DNA from 3 places in the Bradyrhizobium sp. USDA 4451 genome. Region 3 is predicted to be linked to each of the others. Evidence: riboswitches for the same ligand, from Rfam matches in the RefSeq annotation. Region 3 holds a riboswitch; each other region holds the start of a gene.
What was found. Region 3 has a riboswitch for cobalamin ahead of ACVMB0_RS01175 (ribonucleoside-diphosphate reductase subunit alpha). Riboswitches for the same ligand answer to the same signal wherever they lie in the genome.
Positions count from the first base shown of each region.

Region 1: another riboswitch for cobalamin. It lies ahead of ACVMB0_RS36910 (HoxN/HupN/NixA family nickel/cobalt transporter); the one in region 3 lies ahead of ACVMB0_RS01175 (ribonucleoside-diphosphate reductase subunit alpha).
Region 2: another riboswitch for cobalamin. It lies ahead of ACVMB0_RS10075 (TonB-dependent receptor); the one in region 3 lies ahead of ACVMB0_RS01175 (ribonucleoside-diphosphate reductase subunit alpha).

Region 1 covers NZ_JBTRCH010000001.1:7,878,429-7,884,196, reverse strand. The annotation lists gene cysN (sulfate adenylyltransferase subunit CysN) at 1-670, shown strand, start outside; gene ACVMB0_RS36915 (hypothetical protein) at 779-976, shown strand; cobalamin riboswitch at 1,168-1,365, shown strand; gene ACVMB0_RS36910 (HoxN/HupN/NixA family nickel/cobalt transporter) at 1,770-2,825, shown strand; gene ACVMB0_RS36905 (flavin monoamine oxidase family protein) at 3,644-5,521, shown strand; gene ACVMB0_RS36900 (MFS transporter) at 5,617-5,768, shown strand, end outside.
Region 2 covers NZ_JBTRCH010000001.1:2,198,370-2,204,137, forward strand. The annotation lists gene ACVMB0_RS10075 (TonB-dependent receptor) at 1-1,349, opposite strand, end outside; cobalamin riboswitch at 1,458-1,655, opposite strand; partial or broken gene ACVMB0_RS10080 (FecCD family ABC transporter permease) at 1,768-2,812, shown strand; gene ACVMB0_RS10085 (ABC transporter ATP-binding protein) at 2,809-3,582, shown strand; gene ACVMB0_RS10090 (ABC transporter substrate-binding protein) at 3,582-4,418, shown strand; gene ACVMB0_RS10095 (MBL fold metallo-hydrolase) at 4,597-5,637, opposite strand.
Region 3 covers NZ_JBTRCH010000001.1:282,500-288,267, forward strand. The annotation lists gene ACVMB0_RS01170 (ribonucleoside-diphosphate reductase subunit alpha) at 1-229, opposite strand, end outside; gene ACVMB0_RS01175 (ribonucleoside-diphosphate reductase subunit alpha) at 123-1,514, opposite strand; cobalamin riboswitch at 1,612-1,827, opposite strand; gene ACVMB0_RS01180 (radical SAM/SPASM domain-containing protein) at 3,179-4,060, shown strand; gene ACVMB0_RS01185 (hypothetical protein) at 5,017-5,768, shown strand, end outside.

The DNA.
Region 1 (5,768 bases), 7.6 Mb from region 3:
CGTCATTGATCGTTGCACCAATCGCACCGTCGGCGCCGGCATGATTGCGTTTCCGCTGCGGCGGGCCACCAATGTTTCCTGCCAGGCGCTTTCGGTGGGCAGGAGTGAGCGCGCCGCGCTCAAGGATCAGAAGCCTTGCGTCGTCTGGTTCACCGGTCTGTCTGGCGCGGGAAAGTCGACGATCGCCAACATGGTTGATCAGAAGCTGCTCGCAATGTCGCGGCATGCCATGCTGCTGGATGGTGACGACCTCCGGAACGGATTGAACGCGGACCTGGGCTTCTCGAAGGCTGCGCGGGTGGAAAACATTCGGCGTGCCGGACAGGTTGCCAAGTTGATGCTGGACAGCGGCTTGATCGTGATCTGTTCGTTCATCTCCCCCTACAGGTCCGAACGAGATATGGTTCGCAGCCTGATTGGTAAGGACGAGTTCATCGAAGTCTTTATCGATACGCCAATCGAGGAATGCGCAAGGCGGGATCCAAAAGGTCTCTACTCAAAGGCAAAAGCCGGTGAGATCAAGAACTTCACGGGCATCGATGCGTCCTACGAAGCGCCGATAAGGCCCGAGATTCATCTCAGGACAATGGAGCACGCGCCAGAGCAAGCAGCGGAAGTCGTCGTCAACGCCGTGATGGCGCGCGCAGTCCTCTGCGACGAGCGGCGATAACCTGCCGATTCGTGGTCGCGGATGCCGCTCTCCTGCCTACTGGCCTGCCGAAGGCGACTCGGGTTAGGTGCGAGCATCGATCGGATTCGTCGATGCTAAGGGATTAAGATGGTTGCATCCACTCGTCGATTGCCCGCTTTCGGTTATGTGCTCGAAGTCGACGGTCAATTGAAAACCGAGTTCGCGACAAGAGACGGCGCCTGGGCAGGAGCGCAAGAGCTTAAGAAGCGCCGTCCCATGCTCCAGGTCAAAGTCTATGACGCCATGACGAAGGACAGAGACGAAGTCAGCCTTCCAGTCGCCTAAGTGTCTTCAAGCGTCCTTTTTTCTTCGTGGGGCTAGCGCCGGGCCGAGTTACTGTGCAGGCAGAGCCGCAGCGTCTTGGAGCCTCGATCTCGTCCGCAATTCCGAGATTGAGAGGCAAAGTTATCTCTTTTTCCTCAGCCACGGCGTCTCGCCTGTTCGCCGGCGACTACTTGACGCGCCCTCTGAGGCCATTTCGCTTTGTCATCGGTAGTGTTCGAAAGGCTATTCAAGGGCGCTCGGTGGGTTCTGGCAGGACAATGCCGGAGCGGCCCTGCGCAACTATAAGTGGCGCGGCGATGACCATTCCATACCACCGGGATTCGCAATTCCGAGAAGGGGCAAGAGCGGCGAACCGCAGCCAGGAAACCTGCTAGCAGCCATTGTCATGCGCAATGCGTCGGACGGGGTGCTCTGAGGCACTGGTTGGCTCGCTAAACTTGACTACGGCTCAGATCGAGGTTGCAACGTCAACGCGGCGGCGCAATCGCGCGACACGAGCTCACGGCCGATATAAGCCTGACGAAGCGGTCGAGCACGTTAGCCGAGCAGAGCGGCACGAAACCTGCACCGCGAAGGAGGCACTAGCCATGAAAAGTAGGAAATGCCACTCAACTCCACTGCCGTTGCGACCAGCGCAATTGTCCACCTCGTGCTGCGAATGGTCATGATCATCGTATGCTGTATCCGTCGGTTCGTCTTCAGTCTGACCGGACCGGCTTTGGCGTGCGCGGCGCCTATGCAACGAGGGACGTTCGTAACCAAACTCATCTAGATGCGCTACCGAAGCAAGATCATGTTCTCATATCTAACGCTTGCCTTAGACGACGGATCGGCGGCCTCGCGTAGTCGAATCATCTCGCTCTATGCCTTCTTGTTGGCCATCAATTGCTTGGCCTGGACCTGGGCCATCGTAGCGCTGTCCGACAGGCCGACGCTGCTGGCGACAGCCTTGCTGGCCTATGTGCTCGGCCTTCGGCACGCCGTCGATGCCGATCATATCGCGACCATCGACAATGTCGTTCGCAAGCTGATGCAGGATGGCAGGCACCCTCTCGCGGTCGGACTTTTCTTCGCCTTTGGCCATTCCTTGTCGGTTGCAGTGGCGGTCGCCGCGATCGCAGCTGCGGCGCTCGCCCTGCAAAGCGGTTTCCAGGAGTTCCGGGCGGTTGGCAGCATCATCGGCACCGGCGCATCAGCCTTCTTCTTACTGACGATTGCCGCCATCAACCTTGTGATCCTACGGGATGTCTGGCGGAGCTTTCAGCGTGCGCGGCGTGGCGAACGAATTGGAGAGCATGAGTTCGATCTGCTTCTGTCTGGTCGTGGCTTGCTGTCCCGGCTCTTGCGCCCACTGTTTCGCATGGTGACGGCGAGCTGGCAGATGTTCGCGATCGGTCTGTTGTTCGGCCTCGGATTTGATACCGCGACGGAAATCAGCCTTTTCACCGTCGCAGCCGGGCAAGCTTCGGGAGGGCTAGACTTCACTACGGTGATGATATTTCCGGCTCTCTTCGCCGCCGGCATGATGCTCGTCGATACGACCGACAGCGTCTTGATGGTCGGCGCGTATGGCTGGGCTTTCCTCAATCCGATCCGCAAGATCTGGTACAATCTGACCATTACGGCGATCTCAGTCGTCGTGGCGCTGCTGATCGGCGGCATCGAGGCACTTGGCCTGCTCGCCAACAAATTAGCGCTTGAAGGCACCTTCTGGAGCGCGGTGAACGATCTCAACGGCAGCTTGGCCAATTTCGGCTATCTCGTCGTCGGCGTCTTCCTGGTCAGTTGGGCGCTGTCATTTGCGATCTATCGCTGGCAAGGACTCGAAAAGCCGCTCAAGCCGGGGTGAACTCATACAACCAATCATCGCACGTCTTCGGCGTCATCAGCTCCGTGCGTCGGACATCGAACAATGTCGGGTTCAATACCACCAGCGCAAAAGCGACTTCGAACTAGCCGATCGCTGGCGTTCAAAACTGCGAATAGTTTACGCTCTGGCCAAGCGCGGTTAGTCCCGGCGCTCCACTGGTTCGCTGTGTCCGCAATCGCCGGCGGAGCGGCTTGGTTGTGCGACTAGAACCAGAAACCTCCGATATCGAGCTCGAAAGTCGCCAATGAAAGAGCGGCAACATCTCTGAGGAGATCAGTCATCGTCTGGCCTACCGCACATCTGGGCTAGTCGGCTTCTCCACCTATCGATGTCGTAAAATATTGGCATCGCTCTTGCTGGTGCACTTTAAGAAGTCGCTCGAGGGCTCGTGCCGCGTGATCAACTGCTTCGTTTTCCGTCGAACGGCTATACGTGTCCGGCAAGCGCCTCGATGAACGAAACGTGCGCATCTTCGACGCGTCGAGATATGATCGACGGCTCGCTAATCGTCGCCAGAGGTGACCGGACGTTGGTTCATCAACTCAGGTGTACTGACCAGCTCCTGCGACCGCGGATCGGCCTGCCTACCTCAAGACTGCGGATAGATAGCTATGATTGTTTTATCGACGGCGATCGACGCGGTACACGACCAATGTGGGAATGAGATAATCGAAGACGATGTCGCAGGCACACCGCGGCGGCGCCACCAGTCTGCACTGCAGCGTGCGCACTTTCTTGAAACTGATCGCACGAGCCGTTTGCCTTCGTCATCGAAATCAACGGCTGGGTGAACGCAGGTGCAGAATGAATTTGTGATCAGGCGACGGGATCTGCTCGCGCTGATCGGCACCATCGCCGGCAGTTCGGCGATGTATCACGCAATGACGAGCCTCGGCTTCGCATCCGAGTCCGCCTACAAGGGGCCGCTCAAGCTCGCGGGCGACGTCAAGGGCGCTTCGGTGTTGGTTCTCGGCGCTGGTCTTGCTGGCATGACGGCTGCGCTGGAACTGCGCAAGGCCGGCTACAAGGTCCAGATCCTCGAATTCAACAGCCGTGCCGGCGGTCGCAACTGGTCGATCCGTGGCGGGGACAGTTTTGTCGAGCTCGGCGGTTTTAAGCAGGCCTGCCAGTTCGAGCCGGGGCTCTACCTCAATCCCGGTCCGTGGCGGATTCCCTGTCACCACCGGGCGCTGCTCGATTATTGCCGCAGGCTCAATGTGACGCTGGAACCCTTCATCCAGCTCAATCATAATGCCTATCTGCACGCGACGCGCGCATTCGAAGGCAAGCCGCAACGCTTTCGCAGCATCAAGGCGGATTTCCAGGGCGGCGTGTCGGAGCTGCTCGCGAAAGTCAGCCAGCAGGGCAGGCTCGAGGAGTTCGTCAGCAAGGAAGACCAGGAGATCCTGCTGCAAGCGCTGCGCGACTGGGGCGCGCTGGATCGCGATTGCAAGTACAACGCCAATCTCGTCGCCGCCGAATTCCGCGGTTATGCCCACGATCCAGGCGGTGGCTTGATGGGAGATCCGCTGCCCAGCAACCCGATCTCGCTGCAGGAGCTGTTGCGGTCGCGGATGTGGCGCTATGTGCGGACCTACACCCGCTACGACTTCCAGACCACCATGTTCCAGCCGGTTGGCGGCATGGACATGATCGGCAAGGCGTTCGCGCGCGAGGTTGGCGATCTCATCCGCTATAACGCCAAGGTCACGCAGATCCAGCAGAACGGCTCCGGCGTCACCGTGAGCTATGTCGACACCGCCAACCCGTCCGCCGTGCAGCAGGCGACCGCCGACTGGTGCATCTGTACCATTCCGCTGTCGATTCTGAGCCAGCTGCCGATCGATGTCGGCGGGCCGATGAAAAATGCGATCGATTCCTTGCCCTACCTAGCCTCCGTGAAGGTCGGGCTCCAGTTCAAACGCCGCTTCTGGGAGGAGGACGACGCGATCTATGGCGGCATCAGCTACACTGACCTGCCGATCCAGCAGATCGCGTATCCGAACTATGGCTTCAACCGCGGCGGCCGCGGCATCCTGCTCGGTGCCTACATGTATGGCGGCGCCAATTCGTTCGAGTTCACCGCGATGACGCCGGCCGAGCGGGTCGCCAGCGCGGTCGAGTTCGGCGCCGCGATCCATCCGCAATACAAGAGCGAATTCGAGAACGGCGTCGCGGTGGCCTGGCATCGGGTGCCGTTCACGCTCGGCTGCGCCGGCCAGTGGACCGAGGCCGCCCGCGCGCAGCACTACCCGCAATCTGTGCCAGATCGACGGCCGCATCGCGCTGGCGGGCGAGCACGCCTCGCAGCTGCCATGGCAGGAGGGCGCGATCCTGTCGGCGCTCGACGCCACTACCCGATTGCACGAACGCGTGGTGAAGACCTGATGCAGGAACAGGTGTCATCCCTGCGCTGGCGCTGCTGCCGGCAAGCGCGACCGTTGGAGAGGACAGCGCTACCGGCAAGCGCACCTTTTTCCTCGGGCTGTGGACCTTCAACCAGGGACCAAGCTGTCGACCTGCCTGCGGAGCTGGAGACGCGCTGGGTCGACGATGGTTACGACCGGCGTACGCCAGGGAGCCTTGCTTGCCAATGTGACGTCGATAGCGCCGTCTACTGGGAAGGCAAATGGGCTCAACAAGATGAAGGTCAGGCGCGGTGTGCATTCAATTGAGTATGGCCCGATCCGAACGGATAACGGCCCGCCGCTGTCTTTTCAAACAGTTCTCTTAAGGCATGCGCGAAATCGATTTCGGGAGAAGCAAGCGGATGGAAAATCGTTACGTGCCATATATTGGGATGGTTGCGTTGGCTAGTCAGCAGTATCTGGCGATCGCGTTCATCTATTCGGCCATTCCCGTGATCCTTCGGGGCAACGGTGCTAGCTTGGAACTAGTCGGCCTATATGGCACCGCTTTCTT
Region 2 (5,768 bases), 1.9 Mb from region 3:
CCGGCCACGCTCTGCTGCTCGATGTTGTAGACGTGGGTGGGATCGACGCCCTGATAGGCGCCGCGTGCCTCACGGAAGGTCGAATCGTAATAGTCGATGCCGGTCAGGATCGTGGATGGCATCCCCAGCATGACATTCTTGACGCTGAGCCGCGGCGTCAGAGACCAGGTGTGCAGCGCGGCGTCATTGTAGGTCGAGGCGAAGCTAATGGTCGGCACGGTGCCGAAGAAGCCGCTCTGCGTCTCGCGCTGCCGCCAGCCGCCGTCGACGATCAGGTCGACGCCGTTCACCAGCGTTCTGGTGAAGCCGGTGGTGACGCTCGCGGTCTGCTGGTTGGCATAGTCGAACGGCGTCGCCGCACCGCGACGATCACTCAGCAACTCGTTGACGCCGATCGACGGATCGACCAGCCGTCCGCCGGGCAGGCCGAGCTTCTGGTCGCTGCCGGTGACGGTGACGAAGGCGGTGAGATCCGGCGTGGTGTAGTTGACGTTGCCGACGGCGTTGCGCTGGTCGAGCGCATTGTTGACGCGGTAGCCGTCGGATTTGATGCCGTTGCCATGGAACGAGGTCGACCACGGTCCCGAATCCAGCGCGGCGGAGACCGCGGCCATCCGGGTGTTGAACGAGCCAACTCCGGCCTCGGTGCGCATCGTGGCCGGCGGACCGCCGGCGCCGGCCTTGGTGATGATATTGACCACGCCGCCCACCGCGTTGTCGCCGTACAGCACCGCGCCGCTGTTGCCTCTGACGATCTCGATCCGTTCGATCGAATCGAGCGGGATCGTGGTGAGATCGAAGCCGGCTTTGTCGACGTCGTTGAGGCGGCGGCCGTTGAGCAGGAACAGGGTGTTGTCGGTCGCGAATGCGCCGAAGCCACGCAGGTCGACCGAGGTCTTGGCGCCGTTCGGCCCGCCATAGAGCGATTGCAGCTGCACGCCCGGCACCTGCGCCAGGATTTCCGGCAGCGACTGCGACGGCGAATGCGCGATGTCGTCGGCGGTGATCACGGTCGAGGAGGAGCCGACGACCCCGGCAAACTGGCGGCCGCCGCTGCTGCCGCCGGTCCCCGTGGCCGAGCCGGCTCCAGCCGAGTTCGATCCGGCGCCGCTGCCCGCGTTGCTGCTCTGCGTGGTGCCCGGCGCCGGGCGGCGTGGGGCCGGGGTCTCGTCAGCGGGCGGTTTGGCGCGGGTAACGTTCTGGTCGCCGGATCGGCTGACTTCGATCGTGGGCAGCTGATCGGGAGCGGGCGCCTGCTGCGCCCGCGCAGTTGAGAGGACGATCGTCGGCAAGATGATCGTCGACGCGAGCAGAAGCGCGCGGTGCCGGTCGGGTGGGAAGGAAAACATAGGCGAGACCTCGGTAACGTCAGTGGCACGTCACCGCGAAGCAGTCTCACCATGTGCTTGCAGCATCAGGTGAAGCTCATGCCTGTACTCCCCGACCGGCATCCTCGCGTGTGACCACGGCTGACGGCAGGTCTCCTGGCTCGCGGGTCGTTACCCTTCGTCGCCTTCCCAGGACCGAGATTCCCAGTGGCCTGTGACGAAGGATTCACCGCATACAGTTGCGGGGGCAGCCGCGGCGTTGGGGAAGTTTCCCCGCACCGCATTCCCTTTTCATCTCATGAAAGAACCGTCATGGTCATCTAGGGTTCGGCCGGGCAGCAAAGTCAATCCGGCGGAAGTCGGGCAATGGCCGCACGGCCACGGTTTTTGTCGGGTGTCGCTTGTCTGCCACGGCGATGGCTGTAAGAGCATGGATGAGATGAGCGTGCAGGATTTTGCCTTGGCGGCCGAGATCGCGGCGCGGCGGCGGTGGAGTGCCACCGCGGCGCTATTCGCGCTCGTGGTTCTGCTGTGCGTGCTCTCGCTCGGCATCGGGCCGGTGCGGCTGTCGCCGCTCGCGGTGATCGAGGCGCTGTTCGGTGGCGGCAGCGACGTCGCGCAGGTCATCGTGCGCGAGATCCGGCTGCCGCGCACCATCCTGGCATTCGCGATCGGCGGCATTCTCGGGCTGTCGGGCGCGGCGCTGCAAGGCCTGCTGCGCAATCCGCTGGCTTCGCCGTCGCTGTTCGGCGCGCCGCAATCGGCGGCATTCGGCGCGGTGCTGGTGATCGCGCTCGGCCTCGCCGATGTGCGGTCCTACGCGCTGCCGGCAGTGGCGATTATCGCCGCGTTCGGCTCGGTGTTCGCATTGCTCGCGATCGCCGGTCGCAATGCCGGGCTGCTGATCCTGATCCTCGCAGGGCTTGCGATCTCGAGCTTTGCGGGTGCCGCGACCGCGCTGGTGATGAACCTCTCCAGCAATCCGTTCGTGGTGCTGGAGATCGCGTTCTGGCTGCTCGGCTCGCTGGAGGACCGCAGCTTCGAGCATGTGGCGCTGGCGCTGCCCTTTATCGTCGCCGGCGCGGCCATCCTGCTCAGCCAGGCGAGCGCCTTTCGTGTGCTGACGCTCGGCGAGGAGGCGGCGCAGAGCCTCGGCGTCGATGTCGGGCGGCTGCGGCTCTTCGTCATCACGGGCGTCGCGCTCGGCGTCGGCGGCGCGGTCGCGGTGACCGGCACGATCGGCTTCATCGGCCTCGTCGCGCCGCATCTGATGCGCCCGGTGATCGGTCATGATCCGCGCACGGCTGCTGGTACCGAGCGCGCTGACCGGCTCGGCGCTGCTGCTTGCCGCAGATATCGCGGTGCGCATCATCCCCTCGACCTCGGACATCAAGGTCGGCGTGCTGACCTCGATCATCGGCGTGCCGTTCTTTCTTTACCTCATCATGCGCGAGCGCCGCGCGCTCGGCGGAGGCGTGGCATGACGCTGCTCTCCGCCACAGCGCTCAACGCCTCGCTCGGCAGCCGCAAGGTGCTGCACGATGTCTCGCTGTCGCTCGCGGCCGGTCACCTAGTCGCGCTGGTCGGACCGAATGGCGCCGGCAAGACCACGCTGTTGCGCGCGCTGGCTGGCCTGATCCCGTCTGACGGCGAGATCAGGATTGGCGGCGAGGCTCTGGCGTCATTGCCGCTGCGCGAGCGTGCGAAACGTTTTGCGTATCTGCCGCAGGGGCACATGGTGCACTGGCCGCTGCCGGCACGCGATATCGTGGCGCTCGGCCGCTATCCACATGGCGCGACCGATCCGGCGCGGCTGTCGCCCAGGGATATGGAGGCGGTGCTGCGGGCGATGCAGGCCGTCGATGTCACCGAGTTCCGCGATCGCCGCGTCACCGAGCTGTCCGGAGGCGAGCGCAGCCGTGTCGCGCTGGCCCGGGTGCTCGCGGTCGAGGCGCCGGTGATCCTCGCCGACGAGCCGACCGCCTCGCTCGATCCGCGCCATCAGATCGACGTGATGCAGAAGCTGTGCAACGTCGCCGACACCGGCGTGCTGGTGATCGTCGTGACGCATGACCTCGGCCTCGCCGCGCGCTTCGCCGATCATGTGCTGGTGCTGTCGGAGGGGCGGCTGGCGGCGCAGGGCGCGCCTGATGAGGCACTGTCGGAAGCAGTTCTCGCCAGCGTATTCCGCGTCAGCGCCTACCGCGCTGAATTCCAGCGCGAGGCGGTCATCGTGCCATGGGCGGACGTCTGATGCGCGCGTGGCGTCTCGCAGCCTTGGCCGCGGCGGCATGGATCACGTCGCTTGGTGCCGCGTCCGCCGCCGGCCCACGCATCGTCTCGATGAATGTCTGCAGCGACCAGCTCGTGCTGTCGCTCGCCGACCCGGATCAGATCCTCGGCCTCAGCCGCTTTTCGCGCGATGCCTGGCAATCCTGGGCAGCCGAGAAAGCGCGAAACTTTCCGCGCCTGTCGGGCGAGGCCGAGGACGTGCTGCTGCTCAAGCCAGACATCGTCGTGGTCAGCCTGTTCGACAAGCGCGCGACGCGTGACCTGCTGAAGGGCCAGGGGCTGCACCTCGTCGAATTCACGGTACCGCGCACGCTGGACGAGGTGAGGGATCAAATCCGCGCCATGGGCGATGTGGTGCAGCATCCGGATCGCGCCGAGCTGGAGATCGCGCGGCTCGATGCGGCGATCGCACGGGCGCGTGCGGTGGCGAGCGCGCATCATTACCGCGTGCTGCCGCTGGAGCGGCGCGGCTTCGTGCCGGGAGGTAACAGCCTGATCAACTCGCTGCTGGCGGCAACCGGCCTGACCAATGCGGCCGGTGAGCTCGGCCTCGGCCCGGGCGGGTTTGCCTCGCTCGAGGCCATCGTGAAGTTGCGGCCGGATTTCATCCTGGTATCGGAGGCCGGCGATCGCGCCGAGGATGAGGGCCGCGCCTTCCTGCTGCATCCGGCGCTGGAGCGCTTCTATCCGGAGCCCAAGCGCATCGTGCTGCCCGAGCGGCTCACAGTGTGCGGCGGCGTGATGCTGGCGGATGCGCTGGACCGGCTGACGGAAGAATTGCAGCGCGTGACGCGGTAGTTGATGTGCCCCGCATCTAAGTCCCGTCATCCTGAGGAGCGCGTAGCGCGTCTCGAAGGATGCACGGCCCGGATCTCTCCAAATGTTCGCGGACGCGGCGTGGCCGTCGACCCTTCGAGACGCCGCTTCGCGGCTCCTCAGGGTGACGGTGATGGTCATACGCGCGCAGTTGGCTCGACTATCCCATCACGACTGGCCCGCCGGCCTTCTTCCAGGCGTCGATGCCACCCTCGATATGCGCGGTGTTGGCTAGCCCCGCCTTCTTCGCGGCGGCCACCGCCATCGCCGAGCGCTCGCCGAATGCGCAGAAGAACACGACGCGGCGGCCGGTCGCGGCCGCCACTTCGCGCAGCATGCCGCCGGGCAGCAGGCCGGCGCCGATTCCCGGATAGGGCGCATGCAGCGCGCCGGCGAGCGTGCCGTGCTTGGCGCGCTCAGCTGTTTCGCGCAAATCGACCAACAGGACATCGGGCCGGCCGAGGCTTGCGATCGCATCGCGCGCGTTGAGCGAGAGACCTTCTTTTGCGAGTTCGTCCTGGTGCAGGCCGACATGCATGTTGGCGGGCACCACGACATCCATCAGCTTCGGGTTCGGCAGATTGAGGTTGTTCATCAGCTCGACATAGTCGTCGATCGATTTGACCTGCAGCCGCGGATTGTAGCGCTTCTCCTCGCCGATGGTGGAGACGGTGTCGCCCTTGTAGTCATGCGCGGGGAACACCATCGTCTCCTCGGGCAGCTTGAGCAGGCGGTTGAAGATCGAATCGTACTGCGCCCGCGCGCTACCGTTCTGGAAATCGGTGCGGCCGGTGCCGCGGATCAGCAGCGTGTCACCGGTGAACACGCGGTCGCCCATCAGATAGCTGTAGGAATCGTCGGTGTGGCCGGGCGTGTACATCGCCTCCAGGCAAAGGCCCTCGATCGTTACTTTGTCGCCGTCGGCAACGCGCATCGAGACCACGTCGGCCTTGCTCTGCTCGCCCATGATGGTGATGCACTGGGTGCGGTCGCGCAGCTCGCCGAGGCCGGTGACGTGATCGGCGTGCAGATGGGTATCGACGGCCTTGACCAGCCGGAGGTCGAGTTCCCTTAGCAGCCTGCAGTAGCGGTCGGCCTTCTCCAGCACCGGATCGAGGATCAGCGCCTCGCCGCCGGCGCGGCTGGCGAGCAGATAGCTGTAGGTGCCGGACACGCTGTCGAAGAGCTGGCGAAAGATCATGACGGCTTACCTATTCTCCGGGACGAGTCGTGGAGAGGATATTATTTCATAGAGAGGGTCCATTCAAAGCAAATCCATCCCTGAACAGAAATGACCCCTCACCTCTGAGGAGCCGCGCAGCGGCGTCTCGA
Region 3 (5,768 bases):
CCGAGATGGCGCCAGATAATGTCTTATGGGTGTAAATGTTGGCCGGGACTGGCTCGATACAAGCGCTCGTGCCGCCGCAGATAATGCTGATCGAGGCGGTCGGCGCGATTGCGATCTTATGGCTAAAGCGCGCCATCACGCCGCGTTCCAGCGCATCCGGGCAAGGGCCGCGCTCGCGAGCGAGAATTACCGACGCCGCGTCGGCATCCCGCCGGATTTTCCGGAACATGTTCAGATTGAACGACTTGGCCAGGACGCTCTCCATCGGAAATGCCCTTGGCCTGAAGGAACGAGTGGAAGCCCATGACGCCTAGGCCGACGGAGCGCTCGCGTAGGGCAGCATAGCGGGCACGCCTCATGCCCTCCGGCGCCACCGTGATGAAGTGGGTGAGCACGTTGTCAAGGAAACGCATGATGTCTTCGATGAAGCCCGGCTCCTCGCTCCACCGGTCCCATGTCTCGAGATTGAGCGATGAGAGACAGCACACCGCGGTGCGCTCCTCGTCGCGATGATCGATGCCGGTCGGCAGGGTAATTTCGCTGCACAAATTGGAGGTCGAGACCTTGAGGCCGAGGTCGCGCTGGTGCTTGGGAAGGGCGCGGTTCACGGTGTCGATGAACAAGAGATAAGGCTCGCCGGTCTGCAGGCGGTTCTCGAGGATACGTTGCCACAGCTGGCGAGCGTCGATCTCGCGAACCATTTCGCTGGTCTTTGGACTGCGAAGCGCGAACGCTGTCCCGGCTCGCACGGCATGCATAAATTCGTCAGTAACGTTGATGCCGTGATGCAGGTTGAGGCTCTTACGATTGAAGTCGCCGGACGCCTTCCGGATCTCAAGGAACTCCTCTATCTCGGGATGTTGGACATCGAGATAGACTGCCGCCGAGCCGCGCCGCAACGAGCCTTGACTGATCGCCAGCGTCAGGCCGTCCATGACGTGGATAAACGGGATGATGCCCGAGGTGACACCGCCCTTCACCTTCTCGCCGATCGAGCGAACATTCCCCCAGTAGGTACCGATGCCGCCGCCGTTGGAGGCAAGCCAGACGTTCTCGTTCCAGACGCCGACAATACCTTCGAGCGAATCCGAGACCGAATTGAGGAAGCATGAAATGGGTAGACCACGCAAGCTGCCGCCATTCGAGAGCACCGGCGTCGCCGGCATGAACCACAGTCGGGACATTGCATCATATAGACGCTGAGCATGTGCAACATCGTCCGCAAACGCGCACGATACCCGCGCAAACATGTCCTGGACGCCTTCGCCCGCGAGCAGATAACGGTCGGTCAATGTCAGCTTGCCGAACGATGTCAGGAGGCTGTCGCGCGATCGATCAAGGGCAAGGTCAGACGGCTTTGGAGCTGGCGCGAGGGGACGCGGCAGCGGGGCCAGCGATGGAGGCTGCGCAACAGACCGCTGAAGCGGGGCAAGCTCTGCCTGTGCTTGCGCTGCCCGCACACTGGATGGTGTAACGAGATGACCCTGCTGATCGAAATCAAAAGACGGCGACATCGGCAACCCCGCGATGTTTGGAGCCGGGGCCGCGGACGACTTGCAGGGAGACAAACGTCCCTCAGTGCAAGCGCTCCACCGGGGCACCCCGCCCGAGGACGTTTGTTCTGTCGCGGCAGGTCTCCTGGCTCGCGGGTCGCTGCGGCTGTCGACCTTCCCGGCGCGTTTCTGCGCCAGTGGCCCATGATGACAACCGCTCACCGCTTACAGTTGCGGGGGCAGCCCCGGAGTAGCCGTTCGGCGCACCAGGTTCCCTCTTAGCTTCCTGTCCTACAAGATAAAGGATGGAAGAACCATGACAGATCTACATCTAGGCGTCACATGCCGAGATTCGTCAAGTCTCGTTTGGGGTACATGAAGCTTCAGAAGAGGACACCGCGAAGTCAATGAATGGAGCGGCCGGCGCCGAGCACCGGTATGTTCCGCTATCCATACACGCTATTCAGGCAAATCAATCCAGAAATCCGGCCGACCATTCATCAGTCTATGCTGATCTGGAACGTAGACCCTACCAAAGGCTCTGAGACCGTTTTTTCCGTTCCGATGAGTATGAGCGGATCTTCAGCTCAAGATCTTCGAAGCTATCAGCGTCAACGATCCAGATGAAATCGTGTCTAAGGCGCTGGAAAGCTATCATGGACGTAGCCGACGCAGTCAGCTCCTCGACGCACGACGCTCCCCGCGCGATCTCGCTGCTCGAACGGCTGAGGGCCCTGAAGAACACGAAAGCTCATCGAGCTCGCAGCGGCTAAGCCGCTGTAAGCGCGACGAAACCGGCTCCCTTCGTGAATTTACCGTCGGCGCAAGCCTTGTCTCACAATGAAGGAGCAGGTCCGTCCCACCGAGATCGCCTGGTCAATATCTTTCTAGCCAGTATAGCTGCTGTTCGGCGCGCATAGCAGATCGATTTGGTCGCGGCGCATCTAGGTCGCCGCCCTTCTGATCAATTCGGCACGTGCCCGGTGCATGTTTGTAGCGGACCAATTGTCTGGCCCATTCTCGCGATCTGCCGATAAAGGCTTCGCCTACTGTTCGGTGCCCAAAGAAGTCAGGTTGGTCCTACTCGGCCGCGTCCATCAGGATTTCCGGATCGTCGCGCCTCTCATCGCGACCCAGAGCACTCTTCGCAGCACGCGAAAGCCTCCAGGGCCGTGCTGGATCACGCCCGACGCGCTTGAATCGTACCCGACGTCATGTTGCAGGATTCGGCGCAAGCCACGACTGTTTGGCAAACAAGCTTGGCATTTCGGACCCGATCGGAACAACGTATGTCGCCTCTGGGCGGTCCCATGTCGGCGATTGACTGCCCGGTCCGGCGACACGGAGATGATGTGGTCCTCAGGATCGAGCACCTCCCGGAGCCCGATTTGCGGCTCTCCTCGACAACATTAAGAGCTGTCGAGCTGACGTGTTTCTGGAGGAAAGGAGGATGCTAGGCGCAGACATGGTGGTAGGCGGCAATCGACGCCCAGAGAGAGGAGCGCCGGACGGGTCCTCCTGTACCCTGTTGTCGAAACCAGCGTGGCAAGGCACGGGCTTCATTCAAGGCATCTGGCCCAACGTCCAAACTCCGGTTGCGATCGTTTCAGGCAAGGCGCGACGCTGCGTTAGCTGCGCTCGATCTGCGGCAATTGCCTGCTCCGGCACCTGAAAGGACCAGATACATGACGGCATACCCTAGGGTCTTACAAGAGTTGCGTGTGGTTGAGCCCGGCCATCGGGTATTGGAGATAACCACGACCACCGGCTGCATCGTCAGATGTTCTTATTGCTCCCAGGACAAGTTTGCAGATCGCCAAAGGCCCGTATCCCAAGCCAAGCATCTGGGTGTTCAGGATTTCAAGCAATGTCTCTCACGCGTACCGACAGCTACTGGCATTAGTTTTTCCGGATATTCGGAACCCTGGTTGCATCCGCATTGCAGCACGATGGTTGAGCATGCTTACGCACGCGGCCACGACGTCCGGATCTTCACGACCCTTGTTGGAATGAACAGGACTGACGTTCGACGCCTGCAAATGCTCCGATTCAAGACTTTCGTCGTGCACGTTCCCGACGATGGCACTTATATGAACAGCCGCCTCGTCGGAAAAAACTACATCAATGTCATGCGCCGACTGATTGAGGCAAACATTCCCTCGATTCAATTTGTGATCCTGGGTAAAATCCATCCTGATCTAGCCGATGTAATCCCCGCCAAAAAGCTGCAACGCTTGCGGCCGCTGAGTAGCAGGCGAGGACATATAGATCCGAAAATGATCACCCCGCGGCAGCCGATCGCCGGCACTCTGACATGCAATGGGAAACAGCAACATCGGAATGTCCTTCTTCCAAACGGCGATGTTACTTTGTGCTGCATGGATTTTGAGCGGCGTCATGTCATTGGGAATCTTTTGCGCGACGAGTACGAAGATCTGTTCGAAGGCCGGATCTTTAGCGAAATCGCCGACCGCATGAACGGTACGGATGGCTTTCTACTTTGCAGGACGTGTGAATTTGCCAAACCGGAGCCGGAATGCTGTAGGGCCCCTGCCCGCGCGCTGTGAGGAATGGCCATACCAATGGAAGCTCGCCGCACCAGCTGGACTAGTGCCAGAAGGCGGATCAGAGCGCGCTTCGGCGAAATGCACGAGCCGGGGCCCGCCCGTAAGAGAGCCCCGAGGATCGCCTATGTTCAACTGGTGCGACTGGAGGTGGTAGATGCTTTTCCGGCAGGATGACGAACGATTCGGCCTCGCGGTTGATCTCGTGCCTCTCGATTGATCCAAAAGCCCTTGCCGTGTTCAGTAATTCAACGAGCCGCTCTCCAATGGAAGTTTCGAGAGTACAAGAGAGCGTAACGGGCCTGCCCCACATGCCCGCCTTGACCCGACCAACGTTGCGCTTGCAATTCAGCAAGGTGAATAGCTACAGAATATTCCATCCACGATCGATCACAACGACATCGACTTGCGGATCGTCCCAAGAAGACCCGCACACGGCGGCGCCGGTGCCGTCAGCTCCCACAAACCGTGCGATGTGGGCATCCGACAACTCGTTCCCCGGAAGGTCATCACCTGCGCATCGTGAGATGCTGCCGCAGAATCAACTGCGACATTGTACGCTGATCTTCCGCTCAATAGGACGCTCATAGCGCAAACAGTATTGGCCGACGACCGTTCTCATGGGGGGAGGGATTATCCGGCTGAAGGAGCGATACGCTCTCCTCTCATCAATCGCGAACTCGGCCAATGGCAGACCGATCATCACGATGACAGGCCTGGGATCGTCGCGATCGCGAGCTGAGCGTTGGATCGAGGTCCTCGCATCGCATTTCAGTTCGAACCTCAGTTGAAGGATTTGTCATCCTGCGCTCTCCTTTTCGCGACGCGAACACACAGCATCGCCTTGGGTGCCGCCCTTGTTCGCTATCATTCTCTGTCGTGCTTGGGGGCCACGTCAGGTTTTGGACAGCCACCGCTAGTACCGAGGCGCCGAGACCGATGCAAGCGGAGACGCGACCATGAACCAATTTGACAATATCAACCCTGCCGGTAATCGTCCCGCTGCGTCTGAGACAACCGTGGAACAGCCGCAACCGCAGCAAGTCCACTTTGAGCAGCAGCTCGCAGACGTGCAACAGCTGGGGCCTATATATGATCACAGGCAGCTTTACGATGTTAGTGAGGAAGACGATCGCCTGATCCAGGCAGCGTCTGGTGTGGCCCTCGAGCGAGGAACACTGCCCGGGCCGACAACCATCAGCATTTACGATCGCCGCCTTCGCAAGTTGGCTGAGGCTCTGAAGGAGGATGGCAAATCCATGGCAGCCCTCGATGATGATACGTTGCTCGATTGCGCCAAGAAGCTCTTGCCAAACGATAAGGTTATCGCCCCAGCATTGTCGATGGTCAGCCGCTACCGCAAGCCTGGCGCCGCCGCTCGGATCACCGCGACACATTACCGTCCATCGAACGAAGACGAACGCCTCATTAGGAAGGCCACCGAGGCAGGCTTCGGTCGAGGGATCGACGCGAAAACGGCCGGAAATTACGCAAGCAGTCTTCGGAAGTTGGCCTCAGCTCTCCGCCCCCTGTCCATTGCCAGGCTCAGTGCCGACAAGTTGCGCGGTCACGCCGATACTTTGTTCCCGAAAGACACGAAACTCCGCTACGCTTTGAACAGACTCCGCGACTATCGCGCGGGCGTCAGGCAGGACAATTTAGAAGGACAAGGAGGTGGCTCGCATCCGCCAACTCAGCCGGCCGCGCGTTC